Natranaeroarchaeum aerophilus: one gene and its partner. The protein of the gene in region 1 binds, or shares a complex with, the protein of each later gene. Links are inferred from orthologs where the notes say so. Each region holds a gene or a part of one and is shown on either strand. Other genes may lie near its edges.

What was found. The genes of interacting proteins can lie anywhere in the genome.
Region 2: the proteins of AArcSt11_RS03015 (region 1) and rpl12p are in contact, whole or in part, in a crystal structure (PDB 5H7L), measured with the Pyrococcus horikoshii proteins. The link is inferred for Natranaeroarchaeum aerophilus from one-to-one orthologs. Residues at the interface, in WP_048053510.1 of Pyrococcus horikoshii: Pro161, Met164, Met165, Phe168, Ser169, Ile172, Val195, Glu196, Phe202, Leu211, Ser212, Val213, Met216, Lys222, Phe223, Asn224; in WP_010886059.1 of Pyrococcus horikoshii: Leu100, Ala101, Gly102, Leu103, Ser104, Ala105, Leu106, Phe107, Gly108.

Annotation. Positions count from the first base shown.
Region 1 is NZ_JAKRVY010000001.1:591,910-598,044, forward strand. Bases 1,511-4,469 are described here. They hold AArcSt11_RS03015 (elongation factor EF-2), read right to left. Parts: upstream 4,104-4,469; coding sequence 1,917-4,103; downstream 1,511-1,916. Other genes in these bases: AArcSt11_RS03010 (hypothetical protein), read left to right, coding at 1,511-1,785; AArcSt11_RS03020 (YgaP family membrane protein), read right to left, coding at 4,332-4,469. Also shown: AArcSt11_RS02995 (homoserine dehydrogenase), read right to left, coding at 1-502; AArcSt11_RS03000 (amino acid-binding protein), read right to left, coding at 499-1,062; AArcSt11_RS03005 (hypothetical protein), read left to right, coding at 1,211-1,429; more of AArcSt11_RS03010, read left to right, coding at 1,504-1,510; more of AArcSt11_RS03020, read right to left, coding at 4,470-4,565; AArcSt11_RS03025 (hypothetical protein), read left to right, coding at 4,782-5,177; AArcSt11_RS03030 (N-acetyltransferase DgcN family protein), read left to right, coding at 5,217-6,135. UniProt on the Methanocaldococcus jannaschii protein: Catalyzes the GTP-dependent ribosomal translocation step during translation elongation.
Region 2 is NZ_JAKRVY010000002.1:441,040-445,479, reverse strand. The notes cover bases 1-2,852. They hold rpl12p (50S ribosomal protein P1), read right to left. Parts: upstream 1,678-2,852; coding sequence 1,324-1,677; downstream 1-1,323. Other genes in these bases: AArcSt11_RS06710 (50S ribosomal protein L1), read right to left, coding at 2,732-2,852; AArcSt11_RS06715 (50S ribosomal protein L10), read right to left, coding at 1,684-2,730; AArcSt11_RS06725 (bifunctional methylenetetrahydrofolate dehydrogenase/methenyltetrahydrofolate cyclohydrolase), read right to left, coding at 60-953; AArcSt11_RS06730 (hypothetical protein), read left to right, coding at 1-41. In the rest of the region: more of AArcSt11_RS06710, read right to left, coding at 2,853-3,370; AArcSt11_RS06705 (amphi-Trp domain-containing protein), read right to left, coding at 3,514-3,780; AArcSt11_RS06700 (outer membrane protein assembly factor BamB family protein), read left to right, coding at 4,001-4,440. UniProt on the Methanocaldococcus jannaschii protein: Forms part of the ribosomal stalk, playing a central role in the interaction of the ribosome with GTP-bound translation factors.

The DNA of each region.
Region 1 (6,135 bases):
GCGAGAGAATGAAGTTCGCCGTGCCATTCAGGACGCCGCGAGCGGCGGTGATCTGGTCCGGCCCGAAGTCGTCGATCGTCGAGAGGATGGGGATAGCGCCACCGACGGTCGCCTCGAAAAGCACGTCGCCCGCGCTCTCGTCGGCTAGCGCCATTAGCTCGGCGTAGCGTTCGGCGACAGGCCCCTTGTTCGCCAGCACGACGTGACGGTCCCGGGAGAGCGCCGTCTCGACGTGACTGAATCCGGGCTGGGCGTCGCCCAGCGTCGTGGGGGTCGCCTCGACCAGTACGTCGTACTCGGCGGCGAGGACGTCCTCGGGGGTCCCATCGCCAACCGTTCCCTCCTGATCTTTCCGTTCGAGAACGCCCTCAACCTCGATGCCCTCGGCGTCGACGACGCCGCTGCTGGAGTCGGCCAGCGCGATCACGTCGTGACCGTACTGCCCGGCGAGTTCGACGACCGAGCGCCCGACAGCACCGGCACCCAGCACGGCGAGTTTCATGCCGAACCACCCGCGATCTGGGGCTCGATGACGTGGATATCCTTCTCCTCGGCGATATCCCGAACTGTTGCCAGCACCTCGTCGGCGCGATCCGCCTCCGTTGCGAGCCGAAGCCGTGCGCTGGAGACTCCTTCCGTTCCCTCGGGGGCTGACAGCGAGACGTCGACGACTTCCGCCCGTGAGGTCGTCTGGAACTTCCGCAGGCTATCGGAGAGATCGGTGTCGATCAGGTGCCCGACGAGGATCACGGTCAGCTCCTCGCTGTACCGTTCCGCACCGGCCTGAATGACGTTGATGCCCGCATCGCGAAGCGCTTCGACGATGGTCTCGAACCGGTCGGGTGGGCACTCTATATCGACTTCCACGGGGATATGCCCGCGCGGCGTGACGTTGCCCCGCTCGTGGAAGATCGAAAGGAGATTTGCGCCGTGATCGGAGATCGGCTGGAGCGCGTTCAGCAGTTCCCCCGGCTCGTCGACGAGTTCGAGACGGACGGTGTACGCCTGCACGGACTGGCCGCCGTCCGTCTCGGCGTCCTCGTCTGCGGCGTCGTCACTCATCGTTGACCACCCCGACGACAGGTCGTGCGTATCGATCAATCATATCCGTCCCTGAGGGGAAGGAGGTATAAGAGTACCATCATTCCGGACTGTGTGGCGTTCGCACGGAGTCGGCGAGTTTTTGCGCTCGGCGGGCCAAACTCGGGCCATGTCCGTCTACCGTCGCCTGTTCGATGCACTGATCGCAGTTGTCCTGTCTGCAGTAACGATCGCAGTTACCGCACCGGTGGTTCCCGGTCTCGCCCAGTCGCTGGGGATGCTCATCGCGGCCACTTTCTACTTCTCACGAAACCCGTGGGGGTCGGGCGATGGCGAACGGATCAACGAGCGAATCGACGGGTTGTACGATCGGTTCTTGCCTGTGTAGGACTGCCTGAACTTGATAATTCACGCGGCAATAGTAGCAAGAACTAATAATCTGCATGTATAAATTAGCAATCAATGACTGCGTCCGCAAACTCGATCACGTCCCGATACCGAATCCTCGCTCCGTGGCAGTTCGCCGCCAGGGCCGTTCTACTGGGTCTGTTCACCGGTGGGGCACTCGGAGCGAGTATCAGTCCCGAACTCGGCGTTGCTGGTGGACTCTTCGTCACGACAGTCGTATATTTCGGGCTCTTCTTTCTCGCTCGTCGACTCCGTGCCACGACCTCAGCCACCAGCCGTCGAGCGATCAATCCTGTCGTCGCGGCCGACGGCGGGCAATCGAACGACCGGGACTGAGCAGAATCGCAGGTTCTGGGAGGGTCGATGAGTTCACTCACTGGCGAACGTAGTGAGGACGGAAGTGGGCTGGTCGAGACTGAGCAAACGCTTTGCGTCTGATATAGAGAACGGAGAGAAGAGAAGCCGGATTAGAGGTAGTCGACGGCCTGTGGCAGTTCGAGCTTCATTCCCTTGCGTTCGCGGATCTCCATGATCTGCTCGCGCTGGAGGTTGTCGGCCATGACCTGGAAGCCGGCGTTCTCGGTGTTCCAGGAGGCACGACCCTCGGTCGCCGAGCGGATGTCGCTGGCGAATCCGATCATCTCTTCGACCGGCGCGACGCCTTCGACGACCATCAGATCGCCTTCCTGGTACATGTCGTCGACGCGGCCACGACGGCCCTGGATCTCGCCGGATGCCGAGCCCATGTAGTCGTTCGGAACGTCGATTCGGACGTCCTGGATGGGTTCGAGCAGCTTGATGTCGGCGTCGATCAGCGCGTTATGGACGGCGTTGCGCACTGCGGGGATGACCTGTGCCGGACCGCGGTGGATGGTGTCCTCGTGGAGACGCGCGTCGTGGAGGCGGATGAGCGATCCCTGGACCGGCTCGGCGGCCAGCGGACCGTCGTTCAGCGCGTCTTCGAGGCCCTCGATGAACAGCTCCATCGTCTCGTTCAGGTGCTGGATACCTTTCGTGTCGTCGATCAGCACGTTCGTGCCGTGGATGGTCTCGATGTTCTGGCTGGTATCCTTGTCCATACCCGCTTCTTGGAACGCTTCACGTCGCTCCTGCTCGGGCATGTCCATCGAGGCCTCGCCTTTCTTGATCACATCGACGATATCCTTGTCGAGCGGGTGAACGGAGATGTAGAAACGGTTGTGGCGGTTTGGCGAGATCCCCTCGACCTCGCGGCTCTCGCTCTGGGGCATCTCGCGGAAGACGACGATCGGTTCACCGGTGTTGATCGGGATGCCCTGGTTGCGCTCGATCCGCTGACCGATGACTTCGAGGTGAAGCTCACCCTGTCCGGAGATCAGGTGCTCGCCGGTGTCCTCGTTGATCTCGATCTGGATCGTCGGGTCCTCTTTGGAGACCTGTCGAAGCGTCTCGATGAGCTTCGGCAGGTCGTCCATGTTCTTGGCCTCGACGGCTTTCGTGATGACGGGCTCGGAGATGTGCTCGATCGACTCGAACGGCGTCATCTCGACGGAGGAAACGGTCGAACCGGCGATGGCGTCGGCCAGGCCGGTGACTGCCGCGATGTTCCCTGCGGGAACACGGTCCACTTCCTCGCGTTCGCCACCCATGTAGATACCGACGCTCTGGACGCGGTTCGTCCCGGCGGTCCCGGAGACGTAGAGGTCCTGGCCCTTCTCCAGCGTTCCGGAGAAGACACGACCGGCGGCGATCTCGCCTGCGTGCGGGTCGACACCGATGTCGGTGACCATCAGGACGACTTCGCCTTCCTCGTTGACCAGGCGCATGTCGCCCGCGAGCTCGGACTCGGCGTCGCCACGCCAGACCCGCGGAATACGGCGGGGCTGCGCGTCGACGGGGTTCGGGAAGTGCTCACAGACCATGTCGAGCACGACGTCCGAGAGCGGCGTACGCTCGTGGAGCTCCTGGCGCTTGTCGGCGCGTTCGAGGTCGATAATGTCGCCGAAGTCCATGCCGGTGCGCTGCATCGACGGCATCGAGACGCCCCACTTGTACAGGGCGGATCCGAAGCCGACGGTACCCTCCTCGACGGAGACCGTCCAGTCGTCGATGTCGTCCATCTCCTCGGTCATCCCCTCGATCAGCTCGTTGACGTCGCGGATGACCGCCATGAGACGCTGTTGCATCTCCTCGGGACCTTCCTGCAGTTCGGAGATGAGGCGGTCGACCTTGTTGATGAACAGCGTCGGCTTGACACCCTCTCGAAGGGCCTGCCGGAGCACCGTCTCGGTCTGGGGCATCGCCCCTTCGACGGCGTCGACGACAACGAGCGCACCGTCGACGGCGCGCATCGCTCGGGTCACGTCGCCACCGAAGTCGACGTGGCCCGGCGTGTCGATCAGGTTGATGAGGTGGTTGGTGTCCTCGTACTCGTGGGTCATCGACACGTTTGCCGCGTCGATGGTGATCCCACGTTCCTGTTCGTCCTCTTCCGTGTCCATCGCGAGCTGCTCGCCTGCGGTGTCCTGGGAGATCATCCCGGCACCGGCCAGCAGGTTGTCCGTCAGTGTCGTCTTGCCGTGGTCGACGTGTGCGGCGATGGCGATGTTCCGGATGTTCTCCGGCTCGTCCATCAGTCGCTCGCACTCCTCGACGATCTTCTTTCGTCTACCCATTACCCTCTCATATCGTTAGCGGGGTGAAAAGGGTGCTGTTTCGTGGCGGCGAACCGTGTGAAGCCGCCACGAGGCTCATAACGAGCGAAGCGAAGTTATGGTGTTTCGTCAGCGCCGAGTGTGCGAGGCGCTACCGAAGCTCGGCACGAGCGTAGCGAAGTGCCGGCGTTTCGTCAGCGCGCGGTGTGTGAAGTACTGACGAAGCTCGTAACGAGTTGTTTCCTACGGCTACTTCGCGGCGTCCGAGTCCAGCGAGCACGTGTCGACGCCGAGCACCGAATAGAGCCCGCAGGTTCCCGTTGCCGCCGTTCCGAGCATTACAATCGCGACGATGCCGAGTACCGCTGCGAGCGTTTCCGGAAGGGCGAGGACGCCACCGAGGATCGCGATTGAGAGAAGTCCAGTGATCGCACCGACGCCCGTTCTGACCTGCCGATCCATCGAGCCAACGTTCATGTTCATATCACCTGTAAGGACTCGGCAGAGATAATGGTTTGTATTGGGCTGATTGAGAAATACTACTTTGGATAGGGAATTGCCCGTTCCGACAAAACTACAGGTTTCGAAGTATTAGCTTCAATTACTGTAGTATAATACTTCAATATTCGAAGTCAAGGGCCTCCGTCGCCAGCAACGATCAACCAGCACATCTAAGGGAGCATCCGACGTGCGCCCTGTATGAGCGACGCTGGAATCCACCCCTGGGTTGGCATCCTGCTCGGCGCGTTGCTCGCCGGTGCAAATACGGCCGTCGTGGGTCTCGTAATCGACGGCCCGGAAGCGGTCGCCGCCGGGCTTGGCCTCGCGATGCCGATCCTCCTGCTGTACGGCGCAGGTGAGACGTTCGATCGGGAGCAGTATCTCGCGGATCACTCAACGGGCGAGACGATGAGCGACATGGTCGTCATCGCCATCGGTGCGGTCCTCGTGGGCGTTCTCGGGGTTGTCGCGACGAGTGCGGTGACCGAGAGCCAGCTCGCCGTCTACGGGATCGCGGCCGGAGCGACGTTCCTGGGCGGCTACGTCGCGCTGTACGTCCGCCAGCCGGAGTATCACGGTCCGGTCGGAAACTGAGCGGCAGTTCTTAAGTTCCCAGTCTGCGATGACATGGCTATGCGCGTCGCCGTACTTGCCCACGGGAAGTTCCCCGACCGGGCAAAGACTGCCGTAGGAGTCCTCAGATACGCCGACTACGATGTCGTCTCCGTCATCGACAGGGACCATGCGGGCTCGCGAGTCACCGATCACGTCCCCGGTGTTCAGGATGCACCCGTCGTCGCTGGCTTCGGCGAGGTGCCGGAGCCGGTCGACGCCCTCCTGATCGGTATCGCACCGATCGGCGGCGGCTTTGACGAGTCCTGGCGGCCGGATGTCCTTGCTGCACTCTCACGGGGCTGTGACGTGATCGCCGGACTGCATTATTTTCTCAACGACGATGAGGAGTTCGTCAGTCTCGCCGCCGAAAATGACTGCGAGCTGCGGGACGTCCGGCGACCACCTGACGATCTCTCTGTAAGCGAGGGCCTTGCAGGTGCGGTCGACGCCGAAGTGATCCTGACCGTCGGCACCGACTGCTCGGTCGGCAAGATGACGACGACGATGGAACTCGCGCGGGCCGCGAAGGCGGCCGGACACGAGGCCGCCGTGATCCCCACCGGTCAGACCGGGATTATGATCGAGGGGTGGGGGACGCCGATCGACCGCGTGGTGAGTGACTTCACCGCTGGCGCGGTCGAGGCGATGATCCGAAAGAAAGGAGACGACTACGAGTACCTGTTCGTCGAGGGGCAGGGCAGCATCGTCCACCCCGCCTACTCGGCGGTCACCTGTGGCATTCTCCACGGTGCGATGCCGGACGCGCTGGTGCTCTGTCACGAGGCCGACCGGGACCGGATCCACGGCTACGAGCCGTTTCCGCTCCCGTCGATCGAGGAGTATGTCGACCTGTACGAGGGCCTTGCCGCTCCGGTGAGTGACGCGTCAGTCGTGGCTGGAGCGCTGAATACGAGCGACCTCGGGGACGCAGCAGCGC
Region 2 (4,440 bases), on another replicon or contig:
TACTCGTCATCGCGGACAGATGGTCGACGAGAACGGCGTAAGTCAGCAGTAGCGGAGTATTAGGGTAACTCGACGTCGACGCCCTCCGAGAGACCTGCCGCCTTGGTCGTGTTGTACAGCAACATCGCGATCGTCATCGGGCCGACGCCGCCCGGAACCGGAGTAATCGCGCTCGCTTTCCCCTTCGCGCTCTCGAACTCGACGTCGCCGACGAGCTCGTAGCCTTTCTCGGTATCCGCATCCACGCGGTTGACACCAACGTCGATGACGACCGTTCCCTCCGAAAGCATCTCGCCGTCGACGAGTTCGGGGACGCCACAGGCGGCGACGACGATGTCGGCCTCGCGGGTCTTCGCCGCCAGATCGTCGGTCCGGGAGTGACAGACCGTCACCGTGGCGTTGCCGCCATCGGTCTTCTGGATCAGCAGGTTGGCGAGTGGCTTTCCGACGATGTTCGAGCGCCCGACGATCACGACGTCTTTCCCTTCCGGATCGACGTCCGCGGATTCGAGCAGCTTCTGGACGCCGTGGGGCGTGCAGGGCTTGAATCGCGGGTAGCCAGCGACGAGTTTGCCGACGTTCTCGGGATGGAAGCCGTCGACGTCCTTGGCGGGGTCGATCCGGTTGATCACTTCGCGCTCGTCGACGTGGTCGGCCACCGGCATCTGGACGAGGATGCCGTGGACCTCGGGATCGTCGTTCAGTTCGTCAATAGTGTCGTACAGCTCCTGGGCCGGCGCGTCGGCCTCGATTTCGACGTGGATGCCGTTGATGCCGACCTCCTCACAGGCGCGCTGTTTCATCGAGACGTAGGTGTCGCTCGCGCCGTCGTCGCTCATGAGCACGGTCGCCAGCCCCGGCGTGACGTCCGCGTCGGCGAGCGCGTCGATGCTCTCGGATAGCTCGGCCCGTATCTCGTCGGCCACCGCGTTTCCGTCGATGATCTCCGTCATTATCTGTACGACCGCCCGCGGCGGCCTTCAATCCCCCGGATTCGTGCGTATCTCGTGGCTGTCCGAACCAACTATATACAAGATTGTGAGCATATTCGAAGGGCGGTCAGATCAGTCCCAGGAGATCGAGCAACTTGTCTAGGGCCCAGCCGAGTCGGCTATCCCGCTGTTCCTGTGAGTCTCGCTCTTCGCCCTCCTGCTCCGGCTCGGGGTCGGTCATCGTTCGACTAGTCAGTTCCCGTACAGAAAACTGAATCTATGGGTGTCAGATGTCAGAGTGTATCGGCGGCGCGAGTGATCCGGGTATAGCCCGATAGAGCCGGGGCTACGAACCGTGACGTCAAAAAATGGAGTCGGTTTGGCGACGGATTTAACCGAACAGCTCGCCGAGGCCCTCGCCGTCGGCGTCGTCGTCCTCGTCGTCGTCATCGTCGGTCGTGTCCGGAAGGTCTTCTTCGCCTTCCTCGGCCTCGTCGGCCTCATCGTCGGCTGCCTCGTCGGCGGCTCCCGCCGCGGCACCGCCTGCCGCTGCGCCCCCGGCGGGGACGGCTGCGGCATCGGCGACTGCCTCGTCGATGTCGACGTCTTCGAGCGCGGCGACAAGCGCCTTGACTCGGGATTCCTCCACATCGACGCCAGCGGCCTCGAGGACGCCGGTAAGGTTGTCTTCGTTGATCTCTTCGCCCGTCTCGTTCAGGATGAGTGCTGCGTAAACGTATTCCATTGTTGGTTACCCAAACATATCGCCGAGACCGGCCGCAGCATCGTCGTCGCCGTCGTCGTCATCGTCGTCGGCGGCATCTTCGTCTGCGTCCTCGGTCTCGTCCGCGGTTTCTTCGTCGTCCGATTCCTCAGTCTCCTCCTCGGCTGGGGCAGGCGCTTCGACGTCCTGCAGTTCCTCGGGGAGCGCTTCCGTGTCGTCGATCTGCGCGGCGAGCGCACGGACCTGCCCGTCGGCCTTGCTCACGAGATCGCCAGCGAGGTCGGGGCTCTCGATCGACGCCTGAATACCCAGACTCTTTGCCTCGCCAGTCGCCTTCGCGATGAGCGTCGGCGCAGTGGTCGAGGTGGGGTACTCGGCGTTGAGTGCGAGGTTCCGTGCACGAGCGGCAGCCGTCTCGACGTCCGCGCGGTACTGCTCGACGTCGATGTCGAGGTCTTCCGGCGCGAACATGACGCCCTCGGAGAACACCGAGCGCAGGTCGAGTCCGACTTCCTTGGGTTCGATACCCAGCTCGTTGAGGACGTTCGAAAGGTCCGCGGAGACTTCCTCTCCGGCTTCGAGCACTGTGGAGTCCTCGGTGACCTTGATCGAACCGTCCTGGATTCGTGCCGACGCGCCGACCGTCTGCAGGTCGCCGACGAACGGCCCCGGATCGACACCGGTGTCACCCTCGGGGATGACGATATCGTTCGGCGCGATCTCGCCAGCACCGATCGGTGCGGGCGTCTTCGACTCTTCGAGTTGCTGGTACAGCCCGAACGGGTTGTCGTTGGTCCCGATCAGGCCGACCTGCCCCTCGATGTGGTCGGTCAGCTCCTCGATGCCGTCGCCGACCTCGTCGAGCGCTCGCGCGAGCAGCGTGTTCCGGCTGACGCGCAGTTCGGCGCTCCCGTGCAGGTCACGACGCATGTCCTGAAGCTGTCGCGAGGGGATCCCCGCGATGTTGACGACGCCGACGCTGTCGTAGCTCTCGATGACCTCGACGAGCGCGTCGACTTCTACCTGTTTCCACTCGGGTAGGTTCTCGGTTTTTCGTTCTGCTTCGGCGCTCATATCAGGCCACCTCGACGGACGGACCCATCGTCGTCTTCACGTAGACGGAGTCCAGGTTGAGCGGGCCTTTCTCGAGATCCGCGTGGAGACGGCGGAGGATCACGTCGATGTTGTCGGCGATCTCCTCTGCGCCCATGTCCTCGGCACCGACGCGCGTGTGGAACGTGCGTCGGTCACCGCTACGGATCTGCACCGTGTTTTTCATCCGGTTGACGACTTCGACGACGTCGTCGTCTGGCGACAGCGGCTCGGGCATCTTACCGCGAGGCCCGAGAATCGTACCGAGATAGCGACCGACGTCCTGCATCCTGGATTCCTCCGCGATGAAGAAGTCGGTCTCCTCGGCGAGATCCTTCGCCGCGTCGTCGTCGTCTCCCAGATCGGCGAGGTCGTCACCATCCAGTACGTCGTCGGCGACGTCCTCTGCTCGAAGGCCCGTTTCGCCCTCGGCGATTACAACGATCCGCGTCTCCTGGCCAGTTCCGCTGGGCAGGACCACGGACTCGTCGACACGATTCGACGGTTCGTTAAGGTCAAGATCGCGCAGATTGACTGCGAGGTCGACCGTTTCACGGAAATTCCGCTCCGGGGCGTCCTCGAGTGCGCGCGACACTGCTTGCTCTAGTTCCTGATCTGCCATCGTTCACCTCCGTAGTACGCAGGGTATGCTCCTACGGGTCAGTGAAACAGGCATAGCCTGTCTCACTCGTACCGAGTCCCATGCGACACTTAAACTCGTCGTTACGGAAGCGACTGAGACGGGACAGGACGTCTCTATACGGACTACTCCGGTAACTCTTCTTCACCTTCTCTTGTCTCCCACTCGATTTCCAGTTCGATACTTCGTTCGACGTCCTCGCCGATCGTCTCTCCCTCGTCATCGACTTCGATCTCGAACTCGACGGTTTCGGGCGGATCGACGGTGAACGATCGCTCCTCGATGGTGATCCGAATCGGCTCGTCCCCGCGCAGACGTTCGGCGAACGCTTCCAGCTGATTGGCGACCTCGTCCCGGCTCGTGTCCCGCTCGAACTCGATTTCTCTGGACATCGTGGGCTACGCTGCAACGACCAGAAGCATATGCACGGGGGCCTGTAGCCCGGCGTGTTCCGACCGGTACTACGAGACTCCCCCGGACAGCACTGCTCACGCCGAGTTCGTCCAGTTCAGCGATCACGTCGACTTCCTCGATGGCGGCCAGTCTCACGGCTTGGCGCATTGTACGAGTCAGACAGCAGATTCAAATGATTTGGTATAAGATTAACTACAGATGCGCCGTCGTGAATATCTGATGGGTCTCGGCACAGCTGCCACAGTCCCTACCGCAGGCTGTACAGACGCCTTTGGGGTATGGGAAGATGCGCCGGAACCGGCTGCCGAACGAGCCGATGCACGGATCGAGGGAGCATGGCCAACCCACGGGTTCGATGCCGAAAACACGCGACGGGCGGACGCACCGGGTCCGGTCGACGAACTGACGGGCCTCTGGGAAGCGGAGAATCAGATCTTCGGTGATCCGATCATCGGGAACAGTATCGTTTACACGACCCAGGGTCAGGATATGCATGTACGGACACGGGAAGCAGCCACCGGTGAGTGGGTCGATACACCGCTCGACGGAGCGAGTGGGAGCGTCGAGGCGATCGCAAAAGACGTCGCGGTGCTCCTCGACGTCGACGATGCGGCCCGCGAACCCATTCTTCGCTGTGT